Linked DNA regions of Synechococcus elongatus PCC 6301. The protein of the gene in region 2 interacts with the protein of the main gene of each other region in a pairwise test. Links are inferred from orthologs where the notes say so. Each region holds a gene or a part of one and is shown on either strand. Other genes may lie near its edges.

What was found.
Region 1: the proteins of def (region 2) and SYC_RS11885 interact in binary tests that used the Escherichia coli proteins (3 or more experiments, as listed by UniProt). The link is inferred for Synechococcus elongatus PCC 6301 from one-to-one orthologs.

Annotation. Positions count from the first base shown.
Region 1 is NC_006576.1:2,396,234-2,406,013, reverse strand. The notes cover bases 2,769-5,556. They hold SYC_RS11885 (aspartate-semialdehyde dehydrogenase), read right to left. Parts: upstream 4,801-5,556; coding sequence 3,736-4,800; downstream 2,769-3,735. Other genes in these bases: dapA (4-hydroxy-tetrahydrodipicolinate synthase), read right to left, coding at 2,820-3,719; SYC_RS11895 (ribonuclease J), read right to left, coding at 2,769-2,771. In the rest of the region: queF (preQ(1) synthase), read right to left, coding at 1-522; SYC_RS11900 (hypothetical protein), read left to right, coding at 616-843; more of SYC_RS11895, read right to left, coding at 942-2,768; RNA polymerase sigma factor SigC, read left to right, coding at 5,584-6,780; SYC_RS11875 (bifunctional cobalt-precorrin-7 (C(5))-methyltransferase/cobalt-precorrin-6B (C(15))-methyltransferase), read right to left, coding at 6,834-8,063; cobG (precorrin-3B synthase), read left to right, coding at 8,328-9,780.
Region 2 is NC_006576.1:243,266-253,163, reverse strand. Bases 5,215-8,120 are described here. They hold def (peptide deformylase), read right to left. Parts: upstream 7,004-8,120; coding sequence 6,425-7,003; downstream 5,215-6,424. Other genes in these bases: SYC_RS01105 (AI-2E family transporter), read left to right, coding at 7,120-8,120; SYC_RS01115 (hypothetical protein), read right to left, coding at 6,143-6,337; SYC_RS01120 (DUF3747 domain-containing protein), read right to left, coding at 5,227-6,078. Also shown: SYC_RS01130 (TIGR03032 family protein), read left to right, coding at 1-550; SYC_RS14080 (DUF4915 domain-containing protein), read left to right, coding at 543-707; SYC_RS01125 (beta strand repeat-containing protein), read left to right, coding at 775-5,079; more of SYC_RS01105, read left to right, coding at 8,121-8,205; gmd (GDP-mannose 4,6-dehydratase), read left to right, coding at 8,275-9,366; NADH-quinone oxidoreductase subunit NuoH, read left to right, coding at 9,581-9,898. UniProt on the Escherichia coli protein: Removes the formyl group from the N-terminal Met of newly synthesized proteins. Requires at least a dipeptide for an efficient rate of reaction. N-terminal L-methionine is a prerequisite for activity but the enzyme has broad specificity at other positions.

The DNA.
Region 1 (9,780 bases), 2.2 Mb from region 2 along the record:
GCCGCGACCCCGATAGGGTGCAACCCCTTGCTCTGGTACCCAAACGCCAGCCGGCGGTTCCCCCGATTGGTAGAAGACATCGATCGGCAAACCACCGCGCGGATACCAGTAACCGCCCAAGCGTAGCCACGTCGGGTTCATCGCTTCTTCGAGGCGCTTGGCGATCGTGAGGGTACAGTTTTCGTGGAAGGCACCGTGATTGCGGAAGCTGCCCAAAAACAGCTTGAGTGACTTGCTTTCGACCAACCGTTGATCGGGAACGTAGTCGAGCACCAAATGAGCAAAATCCGGCTGCCCTGTCAGCGGGCAAAGCGAGGTGAATTCCGGCGCAACAAACCGCACGAGGTACTGGCGATCGGGGTGGGGGTTGTCGAAGGTTTCTAGAACGGCAACCTCTGGGCTAGCCGGCAGGCCAACCATTTGGCCGAGTTGAGTGAGCGTTTCGGTCATGAACTTCTGCAGCGATCGCTCTCTATTCTCGCCTGTCGCGCTCAGGACTCTTGACCAACCTTCTCTGCCCATGGCTCAACAGGAGGTTAAGTTTGTTCCGGAATTCAGCGATCGCCAAATACCAAAACCTAGAATTTTTGTATCCGTTGCTACCAAAGGTGGCCCATGAGCACGATTCTTCCAGTTTCTCAGGGCATTGCGGCTTCAGATCGGTTCGTTCCAATGCCGCGCCAGTGGGTGCAATTGCGCGATCGCTGTTCTGAGTACAGCTACGACCGTGCTCTCTTGATGTGTGAAGCCTTGAATGATGCCTGGATTGCGTGGGTGCCGGATCACGGCGAAGTGACTCTAGAACGCCATCAGTTTCTGCAACTCGCGGAGTCTATAGCCTAAGCTCTTCACGACGTTGCAATCGCATCTGACCCCTCCCTCAACAGAAAAAGCCCCTGCAATGCAGGGGCTTTGACGTAAAGAGCGATCGCTCTTAGGGTTTAGAGCTTGGCGCCCACTTTGATCGGAGCTGAAGAACGGCGGCGGCGCATGCGGTTATCTTCTTCAGCGGGCTGTGCTGCCACGCTAGGCACTGACTGCAAGGTACAGAGAATCATTGGCACGCATTGCAGCTCCCGCTTGAGGCGGCGTTGCATCCCTACTTCGACCTCGGCATGTAGACCCACCCAATCGACATCCAGCTCACCACTGGGCAAGCGGCGACAGTAGTCAGCCCAACGATTGTCGAGCGCCATTTCCACTTCTTTTTGTGCCCAAACGCTGACGCGACGCGGGTCTGCCGAGGTGACAACACCCCGTAGATGAACCGTGGGAGCGTCGACGAGTTGACCTTGGCTATTGACCAGTGCCGACAGGGAGACTAAGCCGTCTTCGGCCAGCTGCTGACGCTCTTTGAGCGCCTTGCCATCCACCAAACCCGTACGAGAGGTATCGACCAGTTCAATCCCAGCGGTGACGCGATCGCCCAAACCAATCGATTCCGGCGTCAGCTCCACCGTGTCGCCGTTGTCGATCACGATCATGTGTTCCGGCGGCACGCCCATCGATTGGGCCGTTTTGCAGTGCTGTACCAACATCCGGTGCTCGCCGTGGACCGGCACGAAGAACTTCGGCTTGGTCAGCGCGATCATCAGCTTTTGGTCTTCTTGGCAGCCGTGTCCCGAAACGTGGATGCCGGCACCCTTGCCGTAAACAACGTGAGCACCCTGCATCATCAGTTGGTCAATCGTGTTGACCACAGAGATGGTGTTGCCCGGAATTGGGTTGGCCGAGAAGATCACCGTGTCGCCTTGGCGAATCTTGACCTGTGGATGCTCTTGTCGCGCAATCCGCGTCAGGGCTGCCAGCGGCTCGCCTTGGCTGCCGGTGGTCAAAATCAGCACGTCGCGATCGGGATGATCCCGTAGCTCCTTCGGGGGCAGGAACAGATCATCGCTGCAATGGATGTAGCCCAAATTGCGGGCATGAGCGATGACGTTGAGCATCGATCGCCCTAGGACTGTGACTTTGCGACCATGCTTCTTCGCCAGCTCGAGGATCATGTTGACCCGGTGCACCGATGAGGCAAAGGTCGTAACAATCAAGCGACCCTGTGCCTGGGAAAAGGCACGATCGAGATTGGGGAAAACCGATCGTTCAGACGGCGTGAAGCCGGGAAGCTCCGCGTTGGTCGAATCACTGACCAGACAGAGAACGCCTTGTTCGCCGTAATCTGCCAGCCGTTGAATGTCGAAGGTTTCGCCATCCACAGGCGTGTGGTCGAACTTAAAGTCACCGGTGTGAATCACTACACCCAAGGGTGTGCGAATCGCCAGCGTAAAACTGTCCGCGATCGAGTGGGTATTGCGAATGAACTCGACTAGGAAGTTTTGACCAATGCGCACCACTTCGCGGGGTTGCACGGTTTTGACATTGGCGCGGCCAACAACACCGGCTTCCTCCAACTTCCCGGCAAGCAAGGCCATCGCCAGACGTGGCCCATAGATGATCGGGATGTCGAGCTGACGCAAGTGAAAGGGAATGCCACCGATGTGGTCTTCGTGACCATGGGTGACCACCATCGCCTTAATGCGATGCTGATTTTCCCGTAGGTAGGTCATGTCGGGCAGCACGACATTTACACCATGCATCCCATCCGTCGGGAAGGCTAACCCAGCATCAACCAGCAGAATTTCATCGCCGACTTCGTAGATACAAGTGTTCTTGCCAATCTCGTGAAGACCGCCCAAGGGAATAATCCGCAGCCGGTCAGAACTAGAGCTAGCAGCAGCACTGGTTTTGGAGACGATGATGGGTTTTTGAGAAGGCATAGGCTTGAGAGTCAACAAGTAAAAGAAAGGACAAACTTGGGGAACTTGCTAAGCGGTGTAAAGACCGAGTTCCGTTAAACAACTCGCCAGCGCTTGACGAATTTCTGCGCTCGCAGGCACCAAGGGCAGACGAGGAAGCCCGATTGACCAGCCCAGCAATTCCATAGCCGCTCGCACAGGGATGGGATTGGTGGTCAGGAACAACGCCTTAAACAGCGGGTAGAGCTGATGGTGCAACTGTTGCGCTCGTGCCACATTCCCTGCTTCGAACGCTTGGATGAGGGCTTGCAGCTGGGGTCCAACCAGATGGCTGGCAACGCTAACCACGCCTTGGGCACCGACTGCCAGCATCGGCAGGGTGAGCGAGTCATCACCGGAGTAGATGGCAAAGGAATCGGGCAGCAGCTGACGCAGCGCGCTGACTTCTTCAACATTGCCACTGGCTGCTTTGATGGCGACCACATTCGGGAGTGACGCCAGTCTAGCAACCGTTTCGGGTTGAAGGCTTTGACCGGTTCGCCCAGGGATGTTGTACAGCATCAGGGGCAGGTCGGGACAGGCTTCAGCGATCGCCCGAAAATGAGCATACAGCCCTTCCTGGGGTGGCTTGTTATAGTAGGGCACCACTTGCAAGCTACCGTTTAGCCCAAGGGTTGCAGCACTTTGGGTGGCCGCGATCGCCTCACGGGTGCAATTGGAGCCAGTGCCGGCAATCACAGCGGCACGATCGCCCACTGCTTCTTTCACGGCCCGGAACAGTTGCAGTTCTTCTTCCCAAGTGAGGGTGGGTGACTCACCAGTGGTGCCACAAATCACAAGGCCATCACTGCCCTGTTCAACCAGGTGGACAGCTAAGGACTGAGCAATGTCGTAGGCCACCTGGCCCTCGGCATTGAATGGAGTAATCATGGCCGTGATCACACGGCCGAAGGGATAAGGCTGGGGCATCGCGTGCTGCAAACGTTTAGTGAGTCAGAGCCGGCGATCGCAGCCACTGGCGTTTCACCAGTAGTTCGGCAATCTGCACTGCATTGAGAGCTGCACCTTTGCGAATCTGATCGCCACAGATCCACAATTCCAAGGCGTTTGGTTCCGACAGATCCTGACGGATACGTCCGACTAAGACGTCATCCTCGCCGCTGGCTTCAATCGGCATCGGGAAGTAGTTGCGGTCCCAGTCTTCTAGCAGTCTCGCCCCAGGAGCAGCTGCGATCGCTTCCCGGGCTTCAGCCACCGAGAACGGCTCCGTGAATTCGACGTTAATGGCTTCTGAGTGAGCACGCAGCACAGGCACTCGCACACAGGTAGCCGTCAGCTTAAGGTCGGGCAGGCCAAAAATCTTACGACTTTCGTTGAGCATCTTCAGCTCTTCTTCGCAGTAGCCCGACTCAGTCAGAGGCGAGTTGTGGGGGAAGAGGTTGAAAGCCAAGGGATAGGGCAGGATTTCAGCGATCGCGGGTTGACCGGCAAGAATGGCTCGGCTTTGCTCTTGGACTTCTGCCATCGCCCGCGCCCCAGCACCACTAGCCGATTGGTAGGTGGAGACCACAATCCGGCGGATCGGATGGCGCTGCTGCAACGGCCACAGCGCGATCGCCATCAAAATTGTCGTGCAGTTAGGGTTAGCGATGATGCCTTGGTGCTGGGCTGCGGCTTCTGGATTGACCTCAGGCACTACTAAGGGGACTGTCGGATCCATCCGAAAGGCGCTGGAGTTATCGATCATGACAGCACCCGCAGCCACGATCGCTTCTGCCAACGCTTTGGAGGTGCTGCCCCCCGCGGAGGCTAAGACGATATCAAGACCTTGGAAGGCGCTGGGAGTCGCTTCTTGGATCGTCAGCGTTTCTCCTGCAAAAGTCAGGGTTTGGCCCGCAGAACGAGGGGAAGCTAACAGCCGTAACTCAGCGATCGGAAACTGACGCTCTTCTAGGATCTGCAGTAGCTCAGTGCCAACTGCACCGGTCGCTCCAAGAATTGCAACGCGATAGCCCTGTGACAATGACAACCTCCTAACCCCAAACAGCATCGATAGCGAAAGCAGACAACTCTGCGCCCATTGTCTGGCGGCGCATCGGCACACAGAGTTTTGGTAATGACAGCTTCTGTAGACTCGCGCTTCTGTCCATCATGCCAAGACTCTAAACCTGCTCGAGAAGCACCAGCGAAAACCAGTTTTGCTCACAGATTTTACGAGCTGCTGCGTCATACAGGGAAATGAAGAGCATGAAGCGCTAAAGAGTTCCGACCCATTCCTGGGAATTGCGGGGAACCTCCATCATACTCGGCGCTGTCGAGAAACAAGAATACAGCCAAGCGGGGCTGGACGCCGCATTGAGAAAGATTTTTGCAGCTCTAACAGCCCCAAGCCAGCAGGCAAGCACCCTTTCCAGCGCCCCCAGAGCCCAGAGGCTCACTCATAGAATCACGATTCTCCTAGGGCAAAGCCGCAATGGCCCTCTAGGCTGGATTCCGAGTAGGGGAGTCATTTCAGACGAGCGATCGCCAACAATGCAAACTCAGCGTTGATGCCACATGTTTTCTCAGAATTCTTGATGGTTCTCAATGGTGAGCTAGAGGGATACAAAAGTTCAAGAAACCAAGCACTGAACTGGGCAAATATCAAAGCAACATCTGGGCTTTACCGAGGACTTACATTTTGGCCAAAATCTAAAGAGAGCTGGGGCACTGGCAAGAATTTTATTTTTTATAGAGAGACTATTTTCCAGATAAGCACTGGCCTTGAAGTCGACGGCAAAATATTGCATCGCTCCAGCCAGTCGTTATCCCTGTAATAAACTGGATATTCACCATGACGGCTGCCTATTTCACTCATTCCACGGAATACGAAGCAGTTTCGTCTGACGTCGCTAACTTGTCAGAAACTCCAAGTTCTGAAGCCGTGGAAACAGCGGTCTCTAGCCGCCAGTCAACCGATCTGATTCGGCTGTATTTACAAGACATCGGGCGAGTCCGTCTCCTTGGGCGCGATGAAGAGGTGAGTGAGGCACGGTGGGTGCAGCGCTACATGCAGTTGTTGGCGGTTCGGAATTGCGTCGCCGTTGAAGAAGGAGGGGTTCTCAAGGATTACGTTGACCTGCAGGAAGGCCGCGATCGCCTGACCGCGCAGCTGGGTCACCGTCCTTCCTTTGAAGCTTGGGCCAAGATTGTCGATTGTTCCTTGACTGAATTACGCCAAGCACTACAACTGGGGCTGCATCGCTGGGCTGAAGTCTGCCAGCTCGATCTTGAGGAATTAAAGCAGGTCTGCAAAGAAGGCCAGCGAGCTAAAGATCACATGATCAAGGCCAACCTCCGTTTAGTTGTTTCCGTCGCTAAAAAATATCAAAACCGAGGACTAGAGCTTCTCGATCTCGTTCAAGAAGGCACCCTAGGACTAGAGCGGGCTGTTGAGAAGTTCGACCCGACGAAAGGCTATCGATTTAGTACCTATGCCTATTGGTGGATTCGTCAGGGAATTACCCGCGCGATCGCAACCCAAAGTCGGACGATTCGCTTGCCCGTCCATGTGACGGAGAAATTAAACCGGATCAAAAAAGCCCAGCGCAAAATTGCGCAAACAAAGGGCAGAACTGCCAACCTTGAGGAGATTGCTCAAGAACTTGAGATGACCCCCGATCAAGTGCGGGAAGTCCTGTTGCGGGTGCCCAAATCGATTTCCCTAGAAACCCGTGTTGGCAAGGAAAAGGATACGGAGCTAGGGGATTTGCTGGAAACCACCGATTTCACCCCAGAAGAACGATTGACTCAGGAATCCCTCAGCAATGATCTGCAGCGGTTATTGCTCGAACTCAATCACCGCGAACGCGATGTAATTCGGATGCGGTTTGGTCTGCGCGATGGGCAGATTTATTCCCTCGCTGAAATTGGGCAAGTGCTCGACCTATCGCGTGAGCGAGTTCGCCAGATTGAGGCTAAGGCCCTGCAAAAGCTGCGGCATCCGCGACGACGCAATCAGATCCGTGACTATTTGGAGTTGTTGCACTAGTCGCTTCCCTGTCCAGTCCTCCTGTCTGTCTTAAGCAGCTTAGGCGCGATCGCCTAGGCTGTTTTTTTGACCGTCCATTGCGTGATCGGTGCCAGCGATTTCCAGCCGAGAAAGCGGCCGATCGGTTCCGCTCGCTGCACCGCCACACGGATTAAATCTCCCCCCCAGCGCTGCTGTCCAGCCAAAACGACTTGCTCGCTTTCGAGGGTAACGGCGTTAACAACTAGCCGCCCACCCATCGGCAGCGCTTGCCAGCATTGATCGAGCACACCTGGAGCAGTGACACCGCCACCGATGAAGATGGCATCCGGTTGGGGCAAGCCACTCAGCGTAGCCGGTGCTGAACCGGCAACCACTTGCAGGTTCGGAACCCCGAGGGCGATCGCATTCTGTGTAATGATTTGCAGCCGCTGCGGATGCTGCTCAATGGCGATCGCTCGACAGCGGCGATCGCTACGCATCCATTCAATGCCGATCGACCCACAGCCGGCACCCACATCCCAGAGCAGTTGGCCGGGCAGGGGAGCTAGCGCAGCTAGCGTGATCGCTCGCACTTCCCGTTTGGTCAGTTGCCCATCATGGTGGTAGGCCGCATCAGGCAGTCCAGTCAGGCGGGGCGGCACAATCAAGTCGCGATCGCGGGCATGGCATTCAATCGCCACGGTGTTGAGAGAGGCGATCGTGGGCTGAGACCAGTGCTCGGCTATTTCACTAATTTTTCGCTCCTTAGGGCCGCCCAGATGTTCTAAAACCGTGAGCCGACTTGACCCCCAGCCCTGCTGACAGAGTTGCTCTGCGATCGTGGCTGGAGTCGAGCGATCGGCACTGAGGGCCAAAATCTTGGCGCCAGGATAAAGTAGCGCGTTAAGTAACGCTGGATCGCGACCGCAAAGGCTCAGGGTTTCCACTTCCGGCAAAGCCCAGCCCAAGCGAGAGCAGGCCAAACTAAAGGCCGAGGGTGCAGGCAGAATCTGGAGTTCAGTCAGCGGCAAGCGTTGTGCCAGCAAACTCCCAACGCCGTAGCACATTGGGTCGCCACTGGCGAGGATGCAAATAGATTGGCCGCGCCGCTCGAGGATTTGGGTGATCGTGGCGGAAAACGGGGATCCCCAGCGCCATTGTTCCGCACCTGGCAGGGAAGGCAGAAGATCAAAATGGCGATCGCTGCCCACGAGAATGTCGGCTTGCAGGATACATTGCTGTGCGATCGGGGTTAGGGCCAGCCATCCTTCTTCGCTAATCCCAACGATCGATAGCCACGGAGTTAAGGAAGGAGTATCCATTGTCTTCGTAAAAAGTAATGCTCCCGCAAGCAGTGACCAGCCCCATGCTATGCTGCTGAGACTTAAGGATTGGGAAAGTCCGGTGTGATTCCGGTACTGTGCCGCAACTGTAATCAACTTTTAGGTATCACAATCGGCTATCAATGTGATTGCTCTTGATAGAGATATCTAGAAGCCCATGGAGTCAGAATGCCAGCCTTGAGGAGTGTCGAAAAGACACTCATTTGCTGAAGTTCTCTGCGCAGCACAGAGAAGGCGATCGCGATGAGTTGGTTGACACAAGCGAATGCTTGCCCGGGGGTATTTTATGGCACTCGGGCTCAGGATGGTTTTTTACTGCGTATTCGCATTCCTGCTGGGACTCTACATCTAAACCAGCTAAAAGTTATTGCCAATTTACTAACAACGCTTCAGTGCGATCAGGTGCAGGTTACCAATCGCGCTAATCTGCAAATTCGCGGTGTTCAACGAGCGATCGATTCGTCTGAGCTGAATCAGCTGCAAGCCGTTGGTTTAGCAGCAACTCATCCGCAGACCGATCACCTCCGCAATTTGATGGCTAGTCCCACCGCAGGGATTGACCCAGAAGAGCTGCTCGACACTCGCCCATATATTCAACAGATCGATCAGTTTTTGCAACAACATCCTGAATATGGTGAACTTTCCGCTAAGTTCAGCATTGGTCTAGATGGGGGTGGATCTGTCGGTATTGGCACGCGATCGCCTGTTGCCTGGGAACATCGTCTGAATGATGTTCAACTGACTGCTATTCAGACCAATCAGCAAGAGATTCCCTTTCTACTACAACTGGCAGTTAAAAAACAGCTAATTGATACTGGTTACATCATCACTCCTGATCAGCTACTCCCAACGATTGCTACACTGACTGCGATTTATTACGAATATAGCAACCAAGAAGTGAAGGCAGGTCGGCAAGGTAAACCCCGTTTGCACTCACTGATCGAAAGTTGGGGATTAGAGCAATTCTTACAAGTCATCCAAGAGCGATCGCGACAGTCTCTAGAGACAACTCAACAATCGCTTCCAGTCAGCCAGCCCTATCGACAGTTTGGCTTTTATCCCCAAAGCAATCCAGATCTTTTTTATCTGGGCATTCGTTCTTTTCTTGGCCAGATCACAGGTTTACAACTCACAGCTTTAATTCAAATTCTAGAAGCCCTAAACTGCCAAGAGATACGGTTAACACCCTGGCAAAGCCTCATCGTTCCCAACCTAAACAAGAGTGAAGTAATCGAGGCTCAGCAGCGGTTCCAAGAGTTAGGCTTTGCAACAACTGCTAAAGAACCTGTGATCATTGCTTGTGCGGGTCACCCTGTTTGTCAAGCAGCAATAGTTCCAACGCAACCTCTTGCAGAACGGTTGCAACAAGCCATTGATCAAGTTTGCCAAGCACTCGATCCAATTAATATTCATATCAGTGCTTGTTCTAAGTTTTGTGCTCAGTCAAGTCCAGCAGAGATTACGATTCTTGCAGCTGATTCTCCTGAAGAGCAAAAGCCAAACGAACGATATAATATCTTCTTTGGAGATAGCGATCGCTTTGATCGAATCTCAGGTCCCAGCCTGAGTTTTCATCAGGTCATCTCATTCATAACAGAGGTTTTAAAGCGCTATCAGAAACACAGACAATCAACTTCGGAGTCTCTCGTTCAGTTTCTGCTGCGGTCGCAGTTTGATCTGAATACTATTGTTCCAG
Region 2 (9,898 bases):
CAGTAGTGCTGAACAGATCGTGGGAGTCAACACGCCGTTTAGTTGCCTGAGTGTGATGAGTGAGAGCCATAGCTTTCAACCGCTGTGGCAGCCACCGTTTATTAGCAAGCTAGCCGCAGAAGACCGCTGCCATTTGAATGGCCTAGCATTCCGAGATGGACAACCGCGCTACGTGACGGTAGTGAGTCAATCGGATGTGGCCGATGGTTGGCGAGAGCATCGCTTGGGTGGGGGTTGTGTCATTGATATCGACAGCAATGAAGTCCTACTCACAGGACTGACGATGCCCCATTCACCGCGCTGGTATCAAGACAAGCTTTGGCTCTTAAACTCAGGCACTGGAGAGTTTGGCTTTGTTGATCTCGAGCAAGGCAAGTTTGAGCCGGTGGCTTTTTGTGCGGGGTATTTACGGGGCTTAGCCTTTCATGGGGACTTTGCGATTGTTGGTTTATCGCAAGCACGGCACAACAAAACGTTTAGTGATTTGCCGCTGACCGAAACGCTGAGTCAAAAGCACGGCGCAACCGCGCTGTGGGATAGCGGTGATTGATTTACGCAGTGGGGATGTGGTGCATCAGCTGCGGATAGAAGGAGTGGTGAAAGAGCTCTATGACGTGCAGGTGTTGCCACAGGTACGCAGACCCATGGCGATTGGCTTCAAGACTGATGAAATTCGGCGGATGATTCGAGTCCAAGAATCGGGCTAAACCGGTCTGAATCCCTCTATAAACCAAACCTGTTGTCGATTCTGTTCTTTTCCCCGTTGGTGTGGTCATGGCCAAGGCTTCTCTAAATCTCTCCACTCTCAATGGCAGCAATGGCTTCCGCATCAATGGCATTGCGGCGTATGACTACTCTGGCCGTTCTGTCAGTGGTGCTGGGGATGTGAATGGCGATGGTATTGATGACCTCATCATTGGAGCTAACTATGCCGACCCCAATGGCGGCTATTCAGGTCAGAGCTATGTGGTCTTTGGCTCAGATCAGGGCTTCAGTGCTGATCTGAACCTTGCGGATTTGGATGGCAGCAATGGCTTCCGCATCAATGGCATTGCGGCAGATGACCGCTCTGGCATTTCTGTGAGTAATGCGGGGGATGTGAATGGGGATGGCATTGCTGACCTGATTGTTGGGGCTAATTATGCCGACCCTAATGGAAATCTGTCTGGTCAGAGCTATGTAGTCTTTGGTTCAGATCAGGGCTTTAGTGCTGCCCTGAATCTCTCCACTCTCAATGGCAGCAATGGCTTCCGCATCAATGGCATTGCGGCGTATGACCAATCTGGCTTTTCAGTCAGTAGTGCCGGGGATGTGAATGGGGATGGGATTGATGACCTGATCATTGGGGCTTATTTTGCTGACCCTAATGGAAATCTGTCTGGTCAGAGCTATGTGGTCTTTGGCTCAGATCAGGGCTTTAGTGCTGCCCTGAATCTTGCAGATTTGAATGGCAGCAATGGCTTTGCCAGCAATGGCATTACTGCGAGTGACTACTCCGGCCGTTCTGTCAGTGGTGCTGGGGATGTGAACGGGGATGGCTTTGATGACTTCATCATTGGGGCAAGTGGTGCCGACCCCAATGGCAGTGCTTCTGGCCAGAGCTATGTGGTCTTTGGCTCAGATCAGGGCTTTAGTGCTGCCCTGAATCTTGCAGATTTGAATGGCAGCAATGGCTTTGCCATCAATGGCATTACAGCTTATGACCGTTCCGGCTTTTCTGTCAGTGGTGCTGGGGATGTGAATGGGGACGGCATTGATGACCTGATCATTGGGGCTTTTGGTGCTGACCCAAATGGCACTAATAGTGCCGGTCAGAGCTATGTGGTCTTTGGCTCAGATCAGGGCTTCAGTGCTGATCTGAATCTTGCGGATTTGGATGGCAGCAATGGCTTTGCCATCAATGGCATTGCGGCGTTTGACCTCTCCGGCTTTTCTGTCAATGGTGCTGGGGATGTGAACGGGGATGGGATTGATGACCTGATCATTGGAGCACGAAATGCCGACCCCAATGGCGGGGCTTCTGGTCAGAGCTATGTGGTCTTTGGCAAGAAGGGGGGCTTTAGTGCTGACCTAAATCTCTCCGCGCTGAATGGCAATAATGGCTTCCGCATTAATGGCATTGCGGCAGGGGACAACTCCGGTACCTCCGTCAGCAATGCCGGGGATGTGAATGGGGATGGGGTTGATGACCTCCTCATTGGAGCTAACTATGCCGACCCCAATGGCAATACCAATGCCGGCCAGAGCTATGTGGTCTTTGGCAACGCTGCTCCGGTGCTTGATTTGGATGGCGCTGCATCAGCAGAACTAAACTTTGGCGCTGTCTTCACCGGTACATCAGTCTCAGTCGTGGGTTCAGGGCTCACCATCACTGATCTAAACTCCCCGACACTCTCCGCAGCGACCGTAACCTTGGTCAACCGACCGGATGGCATTGCTGAAAGCTTGAGTGCCACAACCACAGGTACTTCAATTACAGCGACTTATGACAGCAATACCGGGGTGCTGTTGCTCTCAGGTCTAGCCTCAGTAGAGGACTATCAGCAAGTCCTGCGTAGCGTCACCTATACCAACACCTCGAATGCGGCTGATCTGGATGTGAGCCATCGCACGATTGGGTTTGTCCTCGACGATGGAGCAGACTTTGCCAACACTAGTGCAGTAGTCACCACCAGCGTGACGGTTCTAAGGCTCCCCTTGGCGGATAAGGCAAGCGTCAGTCTCTCCAGTCTGGATGGCGGTAATGGCTTCCGCATCACTGGCATTGCAGCGAATGACTTCTCCGGCAGTTCGGTCAGTAATGCTGGGGATGTGAATGGGGACGGGATTGATGACCTGATCATTGGGGCACGCGATGCCGACCCAAATGGCACTAATAGTGCTGGTCAGAGCTATGTGGTCTTTGGCTCAGATCAGGGCTTTAGTGCTGACCTAAATCTCTCGAGTCTGGATGGGAGTAATGGCTTTGCCATCAATGGTATTGCTGCGTATGACTACTCTGGGCGTTCAGTGAGCGGTGCCGGGGATGTGAACGGTGATGGCGTTGATGACCTGATCATTGGAGCTTTTGGTGCCGACCCCAATGGGAATCTTTCTGGTCAGAGCTATGTCGTCTTTGGTTCAGATCAGGGCTTTAGTGCTGACCTAAATCTCTCGAGTCTGGATGGGAGTAATGGCTTTGCCATCAATGGCATTGCTGCGGATGACTTCTCCGGCTTTTCGGTGAGTAGTGCTGGAGATGTGAACGGGGATGGGATTGATGACCTGATCATTGGAGCGTCTCTTGCCGACCCAAATGGAGCTCGTTCTGGCCAGAGCTATGTTGTCTTTGGTTCAGATCAGGGCTTTAGTGCTGACCTAAATCTTGCGGATTTGAATGGCACAAATGGCTTCCGCATTAATGGCATTGCTGTAAATGATCAATCCGGCTTTTCGGTGAGTGGTGCTGGGGATGTGAATGGTGATGGGATTGATGACCTGATCATTGGAGCGTTTCTTGCCGACCCCAATGGCAATTATTCTGGTCAGAGCTATGTAGTCTTCGGCAAGACAGATGACTTTGATACTGAGCTCAATCTCGCTGATTTAGATGGCAGCAATGGCTTCCGCATTAATGGCATTGCTGTAAATGATCAATCCGGCTTTTCGGTGAGTGGTGCTGGGGATGTGAACGGTGATGGAATTAATGACCTAATTATTGGGGCTCTTGGTGCCTCTCCCCATAGCAATACTAACGCTACTAACGCTGGCCAGACTTATGTGGTCTTTGGCTCAGATCAGGGCTTCAGTGCTGACCTGAATCTTTCCGCGCTCAATGGTCGCAATGGTTTTGCCATCAATGGCATTACTGCAGGCGACGAATCTGGCCGTTCAGTGAGTGGTGCAGGGGATGTGAACGGTGATGGGATTGATGACCTGATCATTGGGGCATCTAATGCAGACCCAAATGGCAACTTTTCTGGTCAGAGCTATGTAGTCTTTGGCAAGAAGGGGGGCTTTGCAGCTGAGCTGAATCTCTCTGACTTGAATGGCGTCAATGGTTTTGCCATCAATGGCATTACTGCAGGCGACGGTTTCGGCTCTTCGGTGAGTGGTGCGGGGGATGTGAATGGCGATGGTATCGATGATCTGCTCATTGGTGCTCCAACTGCCGACCCCAATGGTAGTCAATCTGGTCAGAGCTATGTGGTGTTTGGCAACGCAGCACCGGTGCTTGATTTGGATGGCACCACATCACCAGAGCTGAACTTTGGCGCTGTCTTTACTGGTACGCCAGTCTCAGTTGTGGGTTCAGGACTCACCATTACCGATCTCAACTCTCCAACCCTCGCCGCAGCGACCGTGACCTTGGTCAACCGGCCCGATGGCATTGCTGAAAGTTTGAGTGCAATCACGGATGGCACTGCAATTAAGGCCAGCTATGACAGCAATACCGGGGTGCTGCTGCTCGTGGGTCTGGCTACTGTGGCGGATTATGAGAAAGTCCTGCGCACCGTCACCTATACCAACACCTCTAATGCAGCCGATCTGGATGTAAGCCGTCGCACGATTGAGTTTGTCCTCGACGATGGAGCAGATTTTGCCAACACCAGTGCGGTAGTCACTACCACGCTGAGCTTCAAGAATGAAGTCAATACAATCACTGGAACCCCCAGACTCGACTTCCTCCGAGGCAGCAAGGGAGATGACTTGATTACGGGGCTCGGGGGGAATGACTTCCTGTTTGGCAGGGCTGGTAATGACACCTTGATTGGCGGACTCGGCTCTGACGTCCTTTCTGGTGGAGCCGGCAAGGACCGCTTTGTCTACACCGCTGTTACTGAGGCTCGCGACTTAATCATCGACTTTAATGCCAAGCAGGATGTTCTGGATCTAAGCGGGTTGTTGGATAGTCTGGGCTATCAAGGCTCTAATCCTGTTGCGGATCAGGTCCTGCGCTTGAACAGTCAGTCTTTCTTGGGCACGACGGTCTCTGTCAATGTAGCGGGACTCGGTGGAGTGCCCGACTTTGTCTCCCTAGTGACCCTGCTTGGTGTCTCTTCTTCTGCCCTCGTCATTGGTGAAAACATCATCATTTAGGTTGGAAAGTAGCCTGCTGGAACCGAATGGAAGTTGTCCGTCAACCTGCTGAAAAAGAGTAACCGTTCAAGCCCGATCGCTTGGGCTTGAACGGTTGAAAGCAGGATGGGTTGCAGGGCGATCGCAGATCAGCTCAACCTGAGTCAGTTACGGCTGGGTTGGGGTCAACGGGCGCAAGGGACGCAGCGGGGTTAGCCGCGGGGGAGTCAGAGGCCGGAGCGTGGGGGCAGGGGCTTGACTTGCACTAGGGAGCGGCCGGGGAGGCACTGGTTGTTGCAATGAAGCAGGTGCAGGGGCTGGTTTAACCGGTGTGGTCACGTTAGCTGGAGGAACCACCGCAGCACTCGGACTGGTCTGAGCACCTTGTAGGGCCATGCCGGGCGGGATCTGATCGGTCACTAAATAGATATGACCCAAGGCTTTGCCATCAAAAGTCCGACGACCCAAGCGCCAGCCCGGTTGCAGTTCCAGCTTAGTAAAGCCGGCAGATTCCCCATTGGCCGTCGCAATCACCAGCTCAGGACCACTGCGAAAGGCTTGACCAACCAACACCATTTGGCCATTACGGCGAACAATGCTGAGGCGGTAGTTTAAACCGAGATCTACTCCAGCAATTCGCAGGGAGTAGCCATTGCTGTCGATCTTGCGATCGCAAATGCCAGAGAAGTCGAAGGTCAACAACAGCGGATTGATACGTGTTGGGGTACCTGCCTCTTCCACCCAGCAAGGACGGGTGCTTTTGACCTGTTCAATGATCAGTAACTGATGGCGACTACCGTTGCCGATCGGTGAAGCAGCTAAGACAAATTTACTCTGATCGACCTCAGCTTGCCCGAACTGAGCCGCCCGTGCCTGCGGCGTAAGAGGGGTCAAACTCGTCAGAAGGGTACCGGCCAGCGCCGCTAGGGGCAGAAAGAAGGGGATTCGCATGGATGCCTCGATTTGCACAAGCACGGGACGACAGAGAAATTCAGGCATTAATTGCCATTCAATGGCCACAGGGACGGGGAAAACTTAAGTCAGTTCCGCAACCAGTTGAAGAACTGTCCGCTGCGGGATTGGCTTAAGACTGAGCAGCACGCACAGCCGCCAGAAAGGAACCGATTGCCACTGGGATACTGAGCCCCAGAATGCCACCAGTCACTAACGTGCCGAGCTGAGGGGTGCCCGAGGTCAGTTCAAAGACAGAACCAACCGCCGCGATCGCGGCAATACAGGACAACCCTAGAAAGAGAGAGCTTTTGGGAGTACCAACCATCGATCGCAGCCGCGCTAGGAATTTGCGCTTGCAGAATAGCAGGCTAGCCCCCAGACATCTAGCCCTAGTGCCCGATGCAGGGTCGACTTAGCTGGCAGCGGCGACAGGGCGAACCGCTTGGACTGCAAAGCCTTTTTTGTCGAGGGCTTCGTTCAGCTCAAGGCGATTTTCAACGCGATCGACAAAGAGCACACCGTTGAGGTGATCCATCTCGTGCTGAATGCAGCGAGCAAGGAGACCATCGGCAACGAGTCGCTGCGGCCGGCCGTTCTCATCCTTGTAGGAGACTTCAACGATCTCGGGTCGTTCTACATCCAGATAGACGCCGGGGATGCTCAGACAGCCTTCTTGGCATTGCTCCAGATCACCAGCAGTGCGTTCAATTTTGGGATTGATCAAGACGAGGGGTGGTGCTTGTTCATCCTCGAGTTCGAGGTCAATCACAATCAATTGCTTATTGATGCCCACTTGGGGGGCTGCCAAACCAATGCCATCAGCGCTGTACATGGTTTGCAACATCTGCCGAATCGTTTGCCGCAATTCATCGTCAATCCGGCTGACCCGTTTGGCGGGCTGTCGCAGCACCCGATCGCCGAGGTAGTGGAGATCGAGAGGAGGCTTCGCCAGTTTCTTTTTGGCAACCCGAATGGCGACAGCAGCGGTCATAGGTCTAGTATCAGTGGCTTGCTCAATCTTAACGAAGCGATCGCGATTCGGCGGAAGGCCCTAGTAAAGTCGTGCCAAGCGATCGCTAAAATCGGCCCATTGTTTCCTGAACTGGCATGCTCGCGGATTGGCGTACTTGGCCAGCGGTGATTCGGTGGTTGCTTCTCGCACCATTGCTTGCCCTGAATTTCTGGCTTTTGCAACTACTGCTGGACTGGCTGCAGCCCCTGACCAATATGGTTCTGGTGGCTGCCCTGATGGCGTTCATTCTGGATCTCCCCGTGCGCTGGCTCGTGCAACGAGGCCTGCCGCGATCGCTCGCTCTGTTGACAGTCTTGGGCGGAGGCATTGCGCTGATTATCGCCCTCGCAACTTGGCTCTTGCCGCCGCTATTAGTCGAAGTCAATGTTCTGACTCGGGCGCTACCCCATTGGTACGACACCGCCAAACTGGAGGTGCTGCAATTCGAAGCTTGGACCCTATCCTTCAACCTGCCGCTGGATTGGGTCAGTCTGTTTCAGCGGGTGGTGACAGAAGTGACAGATCTGGTGGAAACCCTCAGTACCCAACTTCTGAGCCTCACCCTCGAATTTTTTGACGGGGCACTGAACTTTCTGATCACCGTCGTACTCACCCTCTTTCTACTGATGTATGGCGAAGAAGTGAGCGGCACAGTGCTGCAACGCTTGCCTGCGATTTGGCGCGATCGCCTTGCGATTGGTCTCCGCCAAAAGTTTCAGGCTTTTCTGGGCGGCGAGCTGATTATTGCCAGTCTCTATAGCGTGCTGCTGCTGGTTGCCCTCAGCCTGCTCAAGATACCCTTCGCTTTGCTGTTGGGGTTGGTGCTCGGCCTCGGCAGCTTGATTCCCTTCCTCGACATCCTCTTAGTGATCAGCCTCTGCGGGGTCTTACTGTTTCAGGATCCCGCGATCGCCGCCAAGTTATTCATCACAGTGTTCCTTCTGGGCCAGATCAACGACAACCTGATCGAGCCACGCTTGATGGGTCAGATCATCGGCCTCAATCCCGTTTGGATTTTGCTGTCAGTCCTGCTCGGGCTCAAAATTTTTGGCATTCTCGGCCTGTTTGTCGCCGTACCCCTCGCCAGTCTAATGAGTGATTGGTTAAAAACTGGGTTTGCCCCAATGGTTGTGACAGCAGCAACCGAGGATCCCATCGCTTCTGGGGTGGAACTGCCCTGAAGGTTTGAGGAAGAGCGTCGCGATCGCTGCTAAATTACAGCGAGCCGTCTCTCCCTTCCTTGCTCTGCCATGACCCGTAAGCGCGCCCTGATTACCGGAGTGACTGGCCAAGATGGGGCTTATCTGGCAGAGTTTCTTCTCGACAAAGGCTACGAAGTTCACGGCATCAAACGCCGCGCTTCACTGTTTAACACCGATCGCATTGATCATCTTTACGAAGATCCCCATGTCGACGATCGGCGCTTTATTCTGCACTGCGGCGATCTCACCGATTCCACCAACCTCATTCGAATTGTCCAGCAGATTCAGCCCCACGAAATCTACAACCTCGGGGCCCAGAGCCACGTTCAAGTCTCCTTTGACAGTCCTGAGTACACTGCCAACACCGATGGCTTGGGCACCCTGCGCATCCTCGAAGCGATTCGGATCCTCGGACTAGAGCAGCAGACACGGTTCTACCAAGCCTCGACCTCTGAGCTGTACGGCCTCGTCCAAGAAATTCCCCAAACTGAGACGACCCCTTTCTACCCGCGCAGCCCCTACGCTGTTGCTAAGCTCTACGCCTATTGGATCACAGTTAATTACCGCGAAGCTTACGGCATCTATGCCTGCAATGGCATTCTCTTCAACCATGAGTCACCGCTGAGGGGTGAAACCTTTGTCACCCGCAAAATTACCCGTGCTCTTGCTCGGATCAAGCTGGGGCTGCAGGACTGCCTCTACCTCGGCAACTTGGATGCCAAACGGGACTGGGGTCACGCCCGCGACTATGTCGAGATGCAGTGGCTGATGCTGCAACAGGAGCAACCGGATGACTACGTAATTGCCACCGGCGTACAGTTCTCCGTGCGTCAGTTTGTGGAAATTGCGGCGGCGGAAGTGGGTCTGACAATTGCGTGGTCGGGCAGTGGTGTGGAGGAAAAGGGCATCAACCCAGCCACGGGACAAGCGATCGTGGCGATTGATCCCCGTTACTTCCGTCCGACTGAAGTAGAAACATTGCTGGGCGATCCCTCGAAGGCGAAGCGGCAGCTGGGCTGGGAGCCGCGCATCAGTTTTGAACAGTTGGTGAGCGAGATGATGCGCGAAGATTTGCATCTGGCGGAGCGCGATGCTCTGATCAAACAAGCGGGGTACAAGGCCTTCGACTACTTCGAGTGAGGTCTGATCGCACCGTCCCAGCTTGAATGAACAGTTTTTTGAATCTTCTGGATAGCAACTTCCAATCTTGGAATTAAGCAAAAGTGCTCAGTTTTGCAGGGAGGGCGATCGGCCTACCGATATACTGAGCAACAGTCATAAAAGCCTGTTTTTCCCTGCAAAAGCGGCGATTGACAGCAACTCGTGACCCATGATCGGCAGCAGTGGAGTAGCCATGGACAGAGGGATCGACCTCCAAGGCACATTCATTCAATCGCTTGAGTCTTTAGGGCTCTCGCCAGGCCTCTCGAAGGTTCTCTGGATGCCCTTGCCGATGCTGCTGATGATCATCGCGGCAACGGTAGGGGTCCTCGTGACCGTGTGGCTGGAGCGTAAAATTTCAGCGGCGGTGCAGCAACGGATTGGCCCTGAGTATGCAGGCCCGCTGGGGGTTCTGCAATCAGCTGCCGACGGTCTGAAATTAATTCTGAAAGAAGACATCATCCCCGCTAAGGCGGATGCCTTCTTGTTCACGATCGGCCCAGCGCTGGTC